Regions from separate parts of the Pararhizobium sp. LjRoot238 genome, predicted to be linked through region 1. Evidence: predicted binding sites of a transcription regulator. Region 1 holds the regulator's gene; the other holds the start of a gene.
The links. Region 1 encodes LexA, which represses DNA repair genes until DNA is damaged. Its sites were predicted from a motif close to TGTTCNNNNTGTGTTCNG; they were not measured.
Positions count from the first base shown of each region.

Region 1 (5,011 bases):
GACACTTTTTCGGTTGTCATTGTGATCCCGCGCCGTCAGAGCCGGCGCACCAAGCCCGTCGTCCCAGCGCAAATATCGTCGGACGACAGGACAGCGATCCCGCTGCAATGCGCGCGAAACTGCACCGAGAGTATAGGCGACAATGCGGTTGTGAACAGGGTCGAGGCGATTAAGGGCAGGCTGGCCGGTCTCGCATCATTGAAAATATGTAACGAAAAAGGGCTGCACCATCAAGTGCAGCCCTTTGAAACTGGCTCCCCGGGCCGGATTCGAACCGGCGACCTGTCGATTAACAGTCGAATGCTCTACCGCTGAGCTACCAGGGATCATCTGCGCGCTGCAGAAGTGAGGCTGCTAATACAAATGCTTTTCCGATTTGCCAAGCGGTTTTTCAAAAAAAGTGCACAATCTTGTCTGACTGTGGAGAACTCCCCATCTGGAGAGAGCGTGCCCGCGCGAAGCGGGAGCAATTGAAATCCCTCTCCGATGGACTGCATCGAGAGTTCGACAGGTGAGTTTATGGCAGAACCGCAGAAAACGAAAAAATTCGGTATCGATGCGAGCACGCATGAACTCATTCTCGGGTCGTGGCGCCTGCGCCTGCCTCAATCGCGGGCCTTGCGCATTGCCCTTGGCGCCGTGCTGCTCTTTGGCGGCATCCTGGGTTTTCTGCCGGTTTTGGGATTCTGGATGGTGCCCCTGGGCCTGATCGTGCTGTCGCATGACCTCGCCTTCGTCCGGCGCCAGCGCCGCAGACTTTCCGTCTGGTGGGCGCGCAAGCGGCAGACGTCGTAAATCCGGTGCCAATCTGCAAAGGCGCGCCGGGGCCGGAAGGCCTTCAACCATGACGTGGCAGGATGGCTTTCCTAGCCGCCGGAACCGGTTTGCGGGGTCGGATCCTTGTCGGTCGGGGCTGGTTGCATCTGTTTGCCTGTCGCCGGCGTATTGTTGACGGTACCCTGATCGGCCGGGGCCGCATCCTTGGCCGCAGGCGTCGTTTCCTGAACCTGCGTTGCGGCATCATTGCCGGTGCTTTCGCCGAACATCTCGGCGCCCGCCAAGGCAATGAGGGCAAGCACGAGGCTGCCGATCAGAACCATTAATACCGGGCGGCCCAGCAACCCCTGCCACGCCTCGACCGCGCTGACCTTCACGGTCCGGTTCGTGTCTTCGGTCGAAACCTTGTTGCCGCGTTCATCGGCATGGCCTGCCATTTCAGCCTCCTCGCAACGGCGCCAGACCGTGCCGCTCCAATGGGTTCAACATGGGCGGAAAACGGACGGACGGTTGCAAATGTTCCTTGGCGGCGTGCTGAATGCCGGTTTTCGGCGCGGCATGCCAAAAAATTCGCGCTTTGAAAAAGTTCAACGAATTTTAGGGGCTTGCGGAACACATATGGAACATATAGTGTTCGTTCTTGATTTGTTTCTCGATTCCGGAGTGATCTTTCATGCTGACCCGCAAGCAACAGGAACTGCTTCTGTTCATTCACGAAAGAATGAAGGAATCGGGCGTGCCGCCGTCCTTCGACGAGATGAAGGATGCGCTGGACCTCGCTTCCAAGTCCGGCATTCATCGGCTGATCATGGCGCTCGAGGAGCGCGGCTTCATCCGGCGTCTGCCCAACCGGGCTCGCGCGCTTGAAGTTATCAAGCTGCCGGAGGCCTATTCCATGAGCCTCCAGCCCAAGCGCGGCTTTTCGCCGAGCGTCATCCAGGGCAGCCGCGGCGCTCCGCCGGCGCCGACCGCTGCCAAACCCGCAGCGGCCAACAATGAGAACAGTTCTGTCTCCATCCCCGTCATGGGGCGAATCGCGGCCGGTGTGCCGATCTCGGCGATCCAGAACAATACGCACGATATTTCCGTGCCGCACGAGATGGTCGGGGCCGGCGAACATTATGCGCTGGAAGTGCGCGGCGACTCGATGATCGAGGCCGGCATTCTCGATGGCGACACCGTCATCATCCGCAATACCAACAGCGCCAACCCCGGAGAGATTGTCGTCGCCCTTGTGGACGATGAGGAGGCGACTCTGAAGCGGTTTCGCCGCAAGGGCGCATCGATCGCGCTCGAGGCTGCCAACCCTGCCTATGAGACCCGGATTTTCGGCCCCGACCGGGTGAAGATTCAAGGCAAACTGGTGGGTCTGATCCGACGTTACCATTAAGCGGCAGGCCGAATACGAACGCCAGCGGATGCAGACGGCTGATTTTCTTTGGAAATTGACGGTAGCGGCGGCGTGACAATGAGCGCTGGCGGACTGGCGCATCCAGCAATGCGCGGCATTTCCTGACGAAGCGAAGCGGCAACGGATGGGAGACTGGTTTCGCCCATGAGAAAAAACTGGAATTCGGTCAAGGCGTCTTGCACTGGATCGGAAATCGGTCTAAACGCCCGTCACGATTAAGTGATGATCGTTACGAGGCCTCGTGGCGGAGTGGTGACGCAGAGGACTGCAAATCCTTGTACCCCGGTTCAATTCCGGGCGAGGCCTCCAAAATTTTCCACAATATTCGCAATTGGATAGGGTCGCCGCTTCAACTATGTTGGCAGCCTTGTTGCATCACGCCGCCATGAACGGATATTGGCGTGATGTTCTCGCCGGCCAGCGGCCGACGACGCGCCTCTCGCCGCGTTGAACGAACAATTCCGACGTTTCGCGAAAACCGGCAAAGGTGCGTTCCATATGCGCCACGGGGCGACGCGGCCGCCGGAGACGATGCAATCCTGTGGAGATAAGCCACGCCGTTCGCAAAACCGAATCAATGGCGACGAAGCGAGGGAGAGCCTCGCTGCGGAATGCGGCCGGTCGTCAATGATAGTAGAAGCATTCGCAATCGGCCTTGCTGTCGTCCGGCGCATTCCAGACGCGGACTGCCAATTTCTTGGCCGCACCGGTCTCATCCAGCCTCAGGCCCAACAGTGACACGGCCGCGAGTTTTGCATTGACCGCATCGATCTCGATCGTCGAGCCGACTTGATGAACGCCCTGTTTTGGCGTCCAGGTGAAAAACTGCACGCTGTAATGCATGGCGTTCTCCTTCACCGCGGATGGGTCAAATCCCAGTCCAAAGACTGCACTGGCGATCCGATAGGCAAACAGAGCCGGGTCGCAACAACCGGTGTGGTCTGCCTCCATGCGGAACCTAGCACAATTTGGCGATCGAGTGAATCGTTATCGCGTGATTCCCGTCAGAAAGTGCCGCTCCGGCTTTCAAAATTCGCGCTGGCCCGACCACCAGCGCGCGGGGTTGGTTCCCGCGGTGACAGCGCCCTATTGTTCAATCTGAAATGCTGTGTTCACTGAACGTCGTCTTCTAAAATTGAACGCCCGGTGCGATATTGTCTTCAGAAAATCTGGATTTGAGATGACTGTGATGAAAAAGAGAGAACCACTGTTTCGTATCGGGGATTTCGCCATTTGGTCGGCCATTTTGGCGAGCGTGGTGGGATACCAGCTTTGGGCGCAGACCAATACACCGGCCCTGACGACGGTCATCGCAATCACCGATAAAGTCACCGGCTGAGCGCTCCTAGTAAGCCGCGGCAATCTAGACTTCCACGTAATGCCTCCCAAGGCTCAACTACTTGGAAAACGCATTCATCCAAACGCCAATACCTGTCACGACGATTGTAATGCCAACAGCTTCTGACAATTCCATACAATTCCCTCCTTGCGCGCCGGCGGATTTAGGCACGAGTAGGCTAGCGCGGTAATGCTAATTGCGATCAAAGACGCCAAACGGAACCCCAATGCAAAAATGCTCGAGGAGGCAAGCCGGAATCGCCAGTAATGATTTGATTTATTTGACTTTTTTGGTGAGCGCGCAGGGATTAGAACCCTGGACATACTGATTAAAAGTTTGTTTCTTCCGTCAATCATGAAGGTGAACAAATTCTGCAGCCGTCCGTGTTACCAGGCCGCCCGCAAAGACCAGCGTCACCTCCGGCAATGCGAATGCTGCGGGTCGTCGTTCGTTACGAAGGTGTCAACTTCGAGATACGGCAGCAAGGCGTGTATCTCGAAGATGCACTACTACTGCAAGAAGGCAGCCGTCATCCTGACGTTCCCCACGCTCTCGCCGGCGGTGTTTGATCAGGAGTTCGCGATCGCGGCGTGAACCGGAATGTCCACATCAATAGTTATCTGCATTTTGAATGAACAACTCGATTTCTTCGAGAGTCATGGCTTCATCTGCATCGGCTGCGGAGCTCACCACGATTTTAGACACGTCCAATGCAGCAATCAGGTCTTTGCTTGCGATCCAACTGTTTTCCCAGAGTTTCGCTGACTTTCCGTTCACGATCTCGCATATTGGTTCGGAGCTTACGAATTCAATGCCAACAGACTTTGGTTTTGTCACCCGCTGCAGCCATATCTCGAGATATCCATTGTGAGGCACTCTCGCCATCTTTCTGTGCACGCCTGCCCAGAGTATCTCTTTTTCAGCTTTTGGAGCTAGTGATATCAGGTTGCTGAGAATGCCGGCGATCGCAGGAAAGGTGGATGGAGACACCATCGCAATATCTGTTGCAATTGCCACCTGCACGTCGAGATCGCCGGGATTTAGTTTCTGGCCCGCAACTTTTTTATGAAGACCTCCGACAAGCTTGCGAAGAGCGCCGCTATTTGGAAAACGGCGCCCAAACGCATGGAGCCTTAAAAGTTGTTTTTGGATTGTGGCGGCATTAGCAGTGCCCAAATCTTGCAACTCGATACCAGCCAATTTGTCTTCTTTGACTGAGCCGGCAACGACGTTTGTATTCGAGACTGTTTTCCCGACGTTCAGCTTCATACCAACTGACCGCAGCTTGTCGCTTACTACCTTGAGTATTTGCTCGCATTTTTCATCACTATTCGCGAAAATCCGGAAATCATCTCGATATCTCAAAATTTTAAAGTCGGCCGACTTAGTCAAGACAAGTGAAATTTGTTGGTCTACATAGCCTAAGACAAGCTCGGCAAGAAAGTCCATAAGACTAGAGCCTTGTGGAATGCCATTTGTCTGGC
Region 1 covers NZ_CAXUPP020000001.1:3,464,704-3,469,714, forward strand. Annotated here, with positions in the region: gene ACSQ3F_RS16845 (class I SAM-dependent methyltransferase) at 1-20, opposite strand, end outside; tRNA gene ACSQ3F_RS16850 (tRNA-Asn) at 252-326, opposite strand; gene ACSQ3F_RS16855 (hypothetical protein) at 520-795, shown strand; gene ACSQ3F_RS16860 (hypothetical protein) at 867-1,214, opposite strand; gene lexA (transcriptional repressor LexA) at 1,451-2,167, shown strand; tRNA gene ACSQ3F_RS16870 (tRNA-Cys) at 2,424-2,497, shown strand; gene ACSQ3F_RS16875 (hypothetical protein) at 2,813-3,031, opposite strand; gene ACSQ3F_RS16880 (hypothetical protein) at 3,369-3,527, shown strand; gene ACSQ3F_RS16885 (hypothetical protein) at 3,987-4,121, shown strand; gene ACSQ3F_RS16890 (RNA-directed DNA polymerase) at 4,137-5,011, opposite strand, start outside.

Region 2 (5,011 bases), 140 kb from region 1:
GCACGGCGCCTTCCTCGCGGATGATCGCCTCGACGCTGCGGGCCATGTCCAGATTGCCGGGGAAGGGCATGCCATGGGTGATGATGGTCGATTCCAGCGCCACGAGCGGCGCGCCGCGCGCCTTGGCGGCCGCGACTTCGTTGGAATATTCCATCGGCAGAAGGGGTGAAAACGGCTTGGTCATCGCGGGTCCTCTATGGCTTTTTAAGGCGCGTTCATGACAGGATTTCAGCTGGCGGCACAAGCCGAATTGCTTCTCTCAGCATCTCACGCGACATTTTTTCCGACACGGCGAGCGGCGAGCGCACGGTGATACCGGCAGCAGCGACACCGGAACGCAGGCAGATGTCCAGCGGCTCCCCTTCCAGAAATGCCGCTAGGAAACCCGCGGCCAGCGCATCGCCAGCGCCGGTAACATCACCCAGCGTATCGAGGGCAGGCGGGGCGACGCTGATGGTCTGCCCCTGCCGAAATGCGATCGCCGGTCTGCCACCGCGGGTAATGACGCCGCCGGAAAGACCGGCGGCCTGTAGAAGGGTGGGCCATTCTGCAGCCTCAGTCGCATCCCGGCCCGTCAGGGCGCGCGCTTCCGCCTCGTTCATGAACAGAAAGCTGATGCCAGCGAGGCTGTTTGAAAGACGCACGACCTTGGCGGGTGAAATGGCGATGGCAGCGACCGGCTTTGTTTCCTGCGCGGCCCGTTGGATGAGGTTCGCGAGGGTTTCTTCCGGCAGATTGGCATCGGTGACGATAAGGTCGCTCAAAGAAACAACCTCCCGCATGGCGCGTTGCTGCAGCCGCCGCGGGGAGAACAGCCGGTAGAGATCCATGTCGGCGAGCGCGATCACCAGATTGCCGTCGTTTTCGAGAATGGCCGTGTAGCTTGGCGTCTTGCGATCGAGGAAGACGAACGGGTTGTCGATGACGCCCGCGGCGGCGGCGGCCTGGGCGACCGTCTCGCCGGCCGCATCGCCGCCGCGCGGGCTGATCATGCGAACCTTAAGCCCGAGCCGCGCCAGATTGCGCGCCGCGTTGAAGCCTCCGCCGCCGGCCTCTTCGAACCAGGTGCCCGGATTGCTCGCGCCCGGAGCCGTCGTGCCGGAGATACGCCCCCGGCGGTCAAGATGCGCGCCGCCGAAGATGGAAACTTTACTGCCTGTCATGCGTTTTCCCGTGTGCCCCTGCGATCCGATTCGTTCAGCGAGTCTCTTGGCTGCATTTTCTATTCCACTTTTTTACCGGCCTCTGAAAAATCCGGAACAAGAATAGAACATTCAGTCATTTATTACATGGATTCAATTCCATAGACGTCTCTTGCAAAATGAGAACAAAAAGTGTACATAGCTTTCATCGGCGGCTTCATTGCCTCAGCAGCTTCCATAACCTAAAGGTGGATCAAATGGCACAAAACTCTTTGCGGCTCGTAGAGGACAAATCGGTGGATAAAAGCAAGGCACTTGAAGCGGCACTCTCCCAGATCGAACGGTCGTTCGGCAAGGGATCGATCATGAAGCTCGGTGGGAAGGACAGCATTGTCGAGATCGAAACCGTTTCGACGGGATCCTTGAGCCTGGATATCGCACTCGGCATCGGCGGGTTGCCCAAGGGGCGCGTCGTCGAAATCTACGGGCCGGAAAGCTCGGGCAAGACGACGCTCGCACTGCAGACGATTGCCGAGGCTCAGAAGAAAGGCGGAATCTGCGCCTTCGTCGATGCGGAACATGCGCTTGATCCGGTCTATGCCCGCAAGCTCGGTGTCGATCTCGAAAATCTTCTGATCTCGCAGCCGGATACGGGCGAACAGGCGCTGGAAATCACCGATACGCTGGTCCGCTCCGGCGCGATCGACGTTCTCGTCATCGATTCGGTCGCAGCGCTCGTGCCGCGCGCTGAAATCGAAGGTGAAATGGGCGACAGCCTGCCGGGCTTGCAGGCCCGCCTGATGAGCCAGGCGCTGCGCAAGCTGACCGCGTCGATCTCCAAGTCGAACTGCATGGTGATCTTCATCAACCAGATCCGCATGAAGATCGGCGTCATGTTCGGCTCGCCGGAAACGACCACGGGCGGCAACGCGCTGAAGTTCTACGCCTCGGTGCGCCTCGACATCCGCCGTATCGGTTCGGTGAAGGAGCGCGAGGAGGTCGTCGGCAACCAGACCCGCGTCAAGGTCGTCAAGAACAAGATGGCGCCTCCCTTCAAGCAGGTCGAGTTTGATATCATGTATGGCGAAGGCGTTTCCAAGACCGGCGAACTCGTTGACCTTGGCGTCAAGGCCGGCATCGTCGAAAAATCGGGCGCCTGGTTCTCCTATAACAGCCAGCGTCTCGGCCAGGGCCGCGAGAACGCCAAGTCCTTCCTGCGCGACAACCCGGATACGGCGCGCGAGATCGAACTTGCGCTTCGCCAGAATGCCGGCCTGATCGCCGAAAAATTCCTCGAAAACGGCGGACCGGAAGCCGGCGATGGCGATGACGATGCCGCTTTGGCATAGGATCGTCTGATTTTGCCGGATGACGTCGCCGGCCGCTCCTTGACAGGGCGGCCGGTTTTCTTTTGCCGTCTGGACAGGGGTTGGCGCGGACGATAAAAGCCTGTGTTCCAAATGGGCGGGTGTAGGATCAGCGAATATCCGGCGATCCGCGATTTTCAAGAGTTTTCCGGTTCGCGGTCCGGCCATGTTGGTCGCGGACGTCTGATGCAGAGGTAAGGGCGCACTATGAACGGCGTGAATGAAATCCGGTCGACGTTCCTCGACTACTTCAAGAAGAACGGCCATGAGGTCGTGCCGTCGAGCCCGCTGGTTCCGCGCAACGATCCGACCCTGATGTTCACCAATGCCGGCATGGTGCAGTTCAAAAACGTCTTCACCGGTCTTGAGCAGCGTCCCTATTCGACGGCTGCGACGGCGCAGAAATGCGTGCGTGCCGGCGGCAAGCATAACGACCTCGACAATGTCGGTTATACCGCGCGCCACCACACCTTCTTCGAAATGCTCGGCAACTTCTCGTTTGGCGATTATTTCAAGGAGCGGGCGATCGAGCTTGCCTGGAACCTGATCACCAAGGATTTCGGCATTGACGCCAAGCGCCTGCTGGTCACCGTCTATCACACGGACGATGAAGCCTTTGACCTCTGGAAGAAGATCGCCGGTTTCAGCGACGACCGGATCATCCGCATCCCGACCAGCGACAATTTCTGGGCGATGGGCGATACCGGTCCCTGCGGCCCCTGTTCGGAAATCTTCTACGACCACGGCGATCATATCTGGGGCGGCCCTCCGGGCTCGAAGGATGAGGATGGCGACCGGTTCATCGAAATCTGGAACCTCGTCTTCATGCAGTACGAGCAGGTGACGAAGGAGGAGCGCGTCAATCTTCCGCGTCCGTCGATCGACACCGGCATGGGCCTCGAGCGCGTCGCTGCCCTTATGCAGGGCAAACATGATAATTATGACATCGACCTGTTCCGCACGCTGATCGAGGCCTCCGAAGAGGCGACCGGCGTCAAGGCTGAAGGCGACCGCCGCGCCAGCCACCGCGTCATCGCCGACCATCTGCGTTCCACCGCCTTCCTGATTGCCGATGGCGTTTTGCCGTCGAACGAAGGCCGCGGTTACGTGCTTCGCCGCATCATGCGCCGCGCCATGCGCCATGCGCAGCTGCTCGGCGCCAAGGAGCCCTTGATGTGGAAGTTGCTGCCGGCGCTGGTTAGCCAGATGGGCCGCGCCTATCCGGAGTTGATGCGCGCCGAAGCGCTGACTTCCGAAACGCTGAAACTCGAGGAAACCCGCTTCCGCAAGACGCTGGAGCGCGGCCTCGGCCTTCTCTCCGATGCGACGGCTGATCTCTCGGAAGGCGACCGGCTGAACGGTGAAACCGCCTTCAAGCTCTACGACACCTATGGTTTCCCTCTCGACCTGACGCAGGACGCGCTACGCGCCCGCGGCATCGGCGTCGACACCGATGCGTTTTCCGCCGCCATGGAACGGCAGAAGGCGGAGGCGCGCGCCTCCTGGTCCGGCTCCGGCGACAAGGCGACGGAAACCATCTGGTACGAACTCAAGGAAAAGCTCGGGGCAACCGATTTCCTTGGCTACGACACCGAGACCGCCGAAGGCGTCGTTCAGGCAATCGTGCGCGACGGCAAGGCGATCGAGACCGCGTCCAAGGGCGAGACGGTTCAGCTCGTGCTCAACCAAACGCCGTTCTACGGCGAATCCGGCGGCCAGATGGGCGACACAGGTGTGATTTCAACCGACGGCGCCAAGCTGACGGTGACCGACACGCAGAAGCGTGGTGAAGGCCTGTTTGTGCATTCCTGCGTTGTGGACGAAGGCACCGTCAAGGTCGACGACGCCGCTGCGCTCACCGTCGATCACGCCCGCCGCTCGCGGCTGCGCGCCAACCATTCGGCGACCCATCTTCTCCATGAAGCTCTGCGCGAAGTGCTCGGCACCCATGTGGCGCAGAAGGGCTCGCTGGTCGCGCCCGAGCGCCTGCGTTTCGACGTTTCGCATCCGAAACCGATGACGGCCGACGAGCTGAAAGTCGTCGAGGAGATGGCCAACGAGATCATCGTGCAGAACTCGCCGGTGACGACGCGCCTGATGAGCGTCGATGATGCGATCGCCGAGGGCGCCATGGCGCTGTTCGGCGAAAAATACGGCGATGAAGTCCGTGTCGTATCGATGGGGCAGGGCATTCATGGCTCCAAAGCCAACCGCCCCTATTCGGTCGAGCTTTGCGGCGGCACCCATGTCGGCGCCACCGGCGAGATCGGCCTGGTGCGGATTGTCGGTGAAACTGCCGTCGGTGCCGGCGTTCGCCGCCTCGAAGCGCTGACCGGTGCGTCCGCGCTTACCTATCTCAACGAGCAGGATGAGCGGGTGAAGACGCTCGCCACCACGCTGAAGGTGCAGCCCGCAGACGTTTTGACCCGCGTCGAAACACTGATGGACGAGCGCCGCAAGCTGGAGCGTGAGCTGAACGAGGCAAAGAAGAAGCTGGCGCTC
Region 2 covers NZ_CAXUPP020000001.1:3,327,314-3,332,324, forward strand. Annotated here, with positions in the region: gene ACSQ3F_RS16120 (pseudouridine-5'-phosphate glycosidase) at 1-184, opposite strand, end outside; gene ACSQ3F_RS16125 (carbohydrate kinase family protein) at 216-1,163, opposite strand; gene recA (recombinase RecA) at 1,400-2,491, shown strand; gene alaS (alanine--tRNA ligase) at 2,717-5,011, shown strand, end outside.
Region 2: a site for LexA is predicted at 1,256-1,273, ahead of recA (recombinase RecA). Genes of this name have one in related genera too.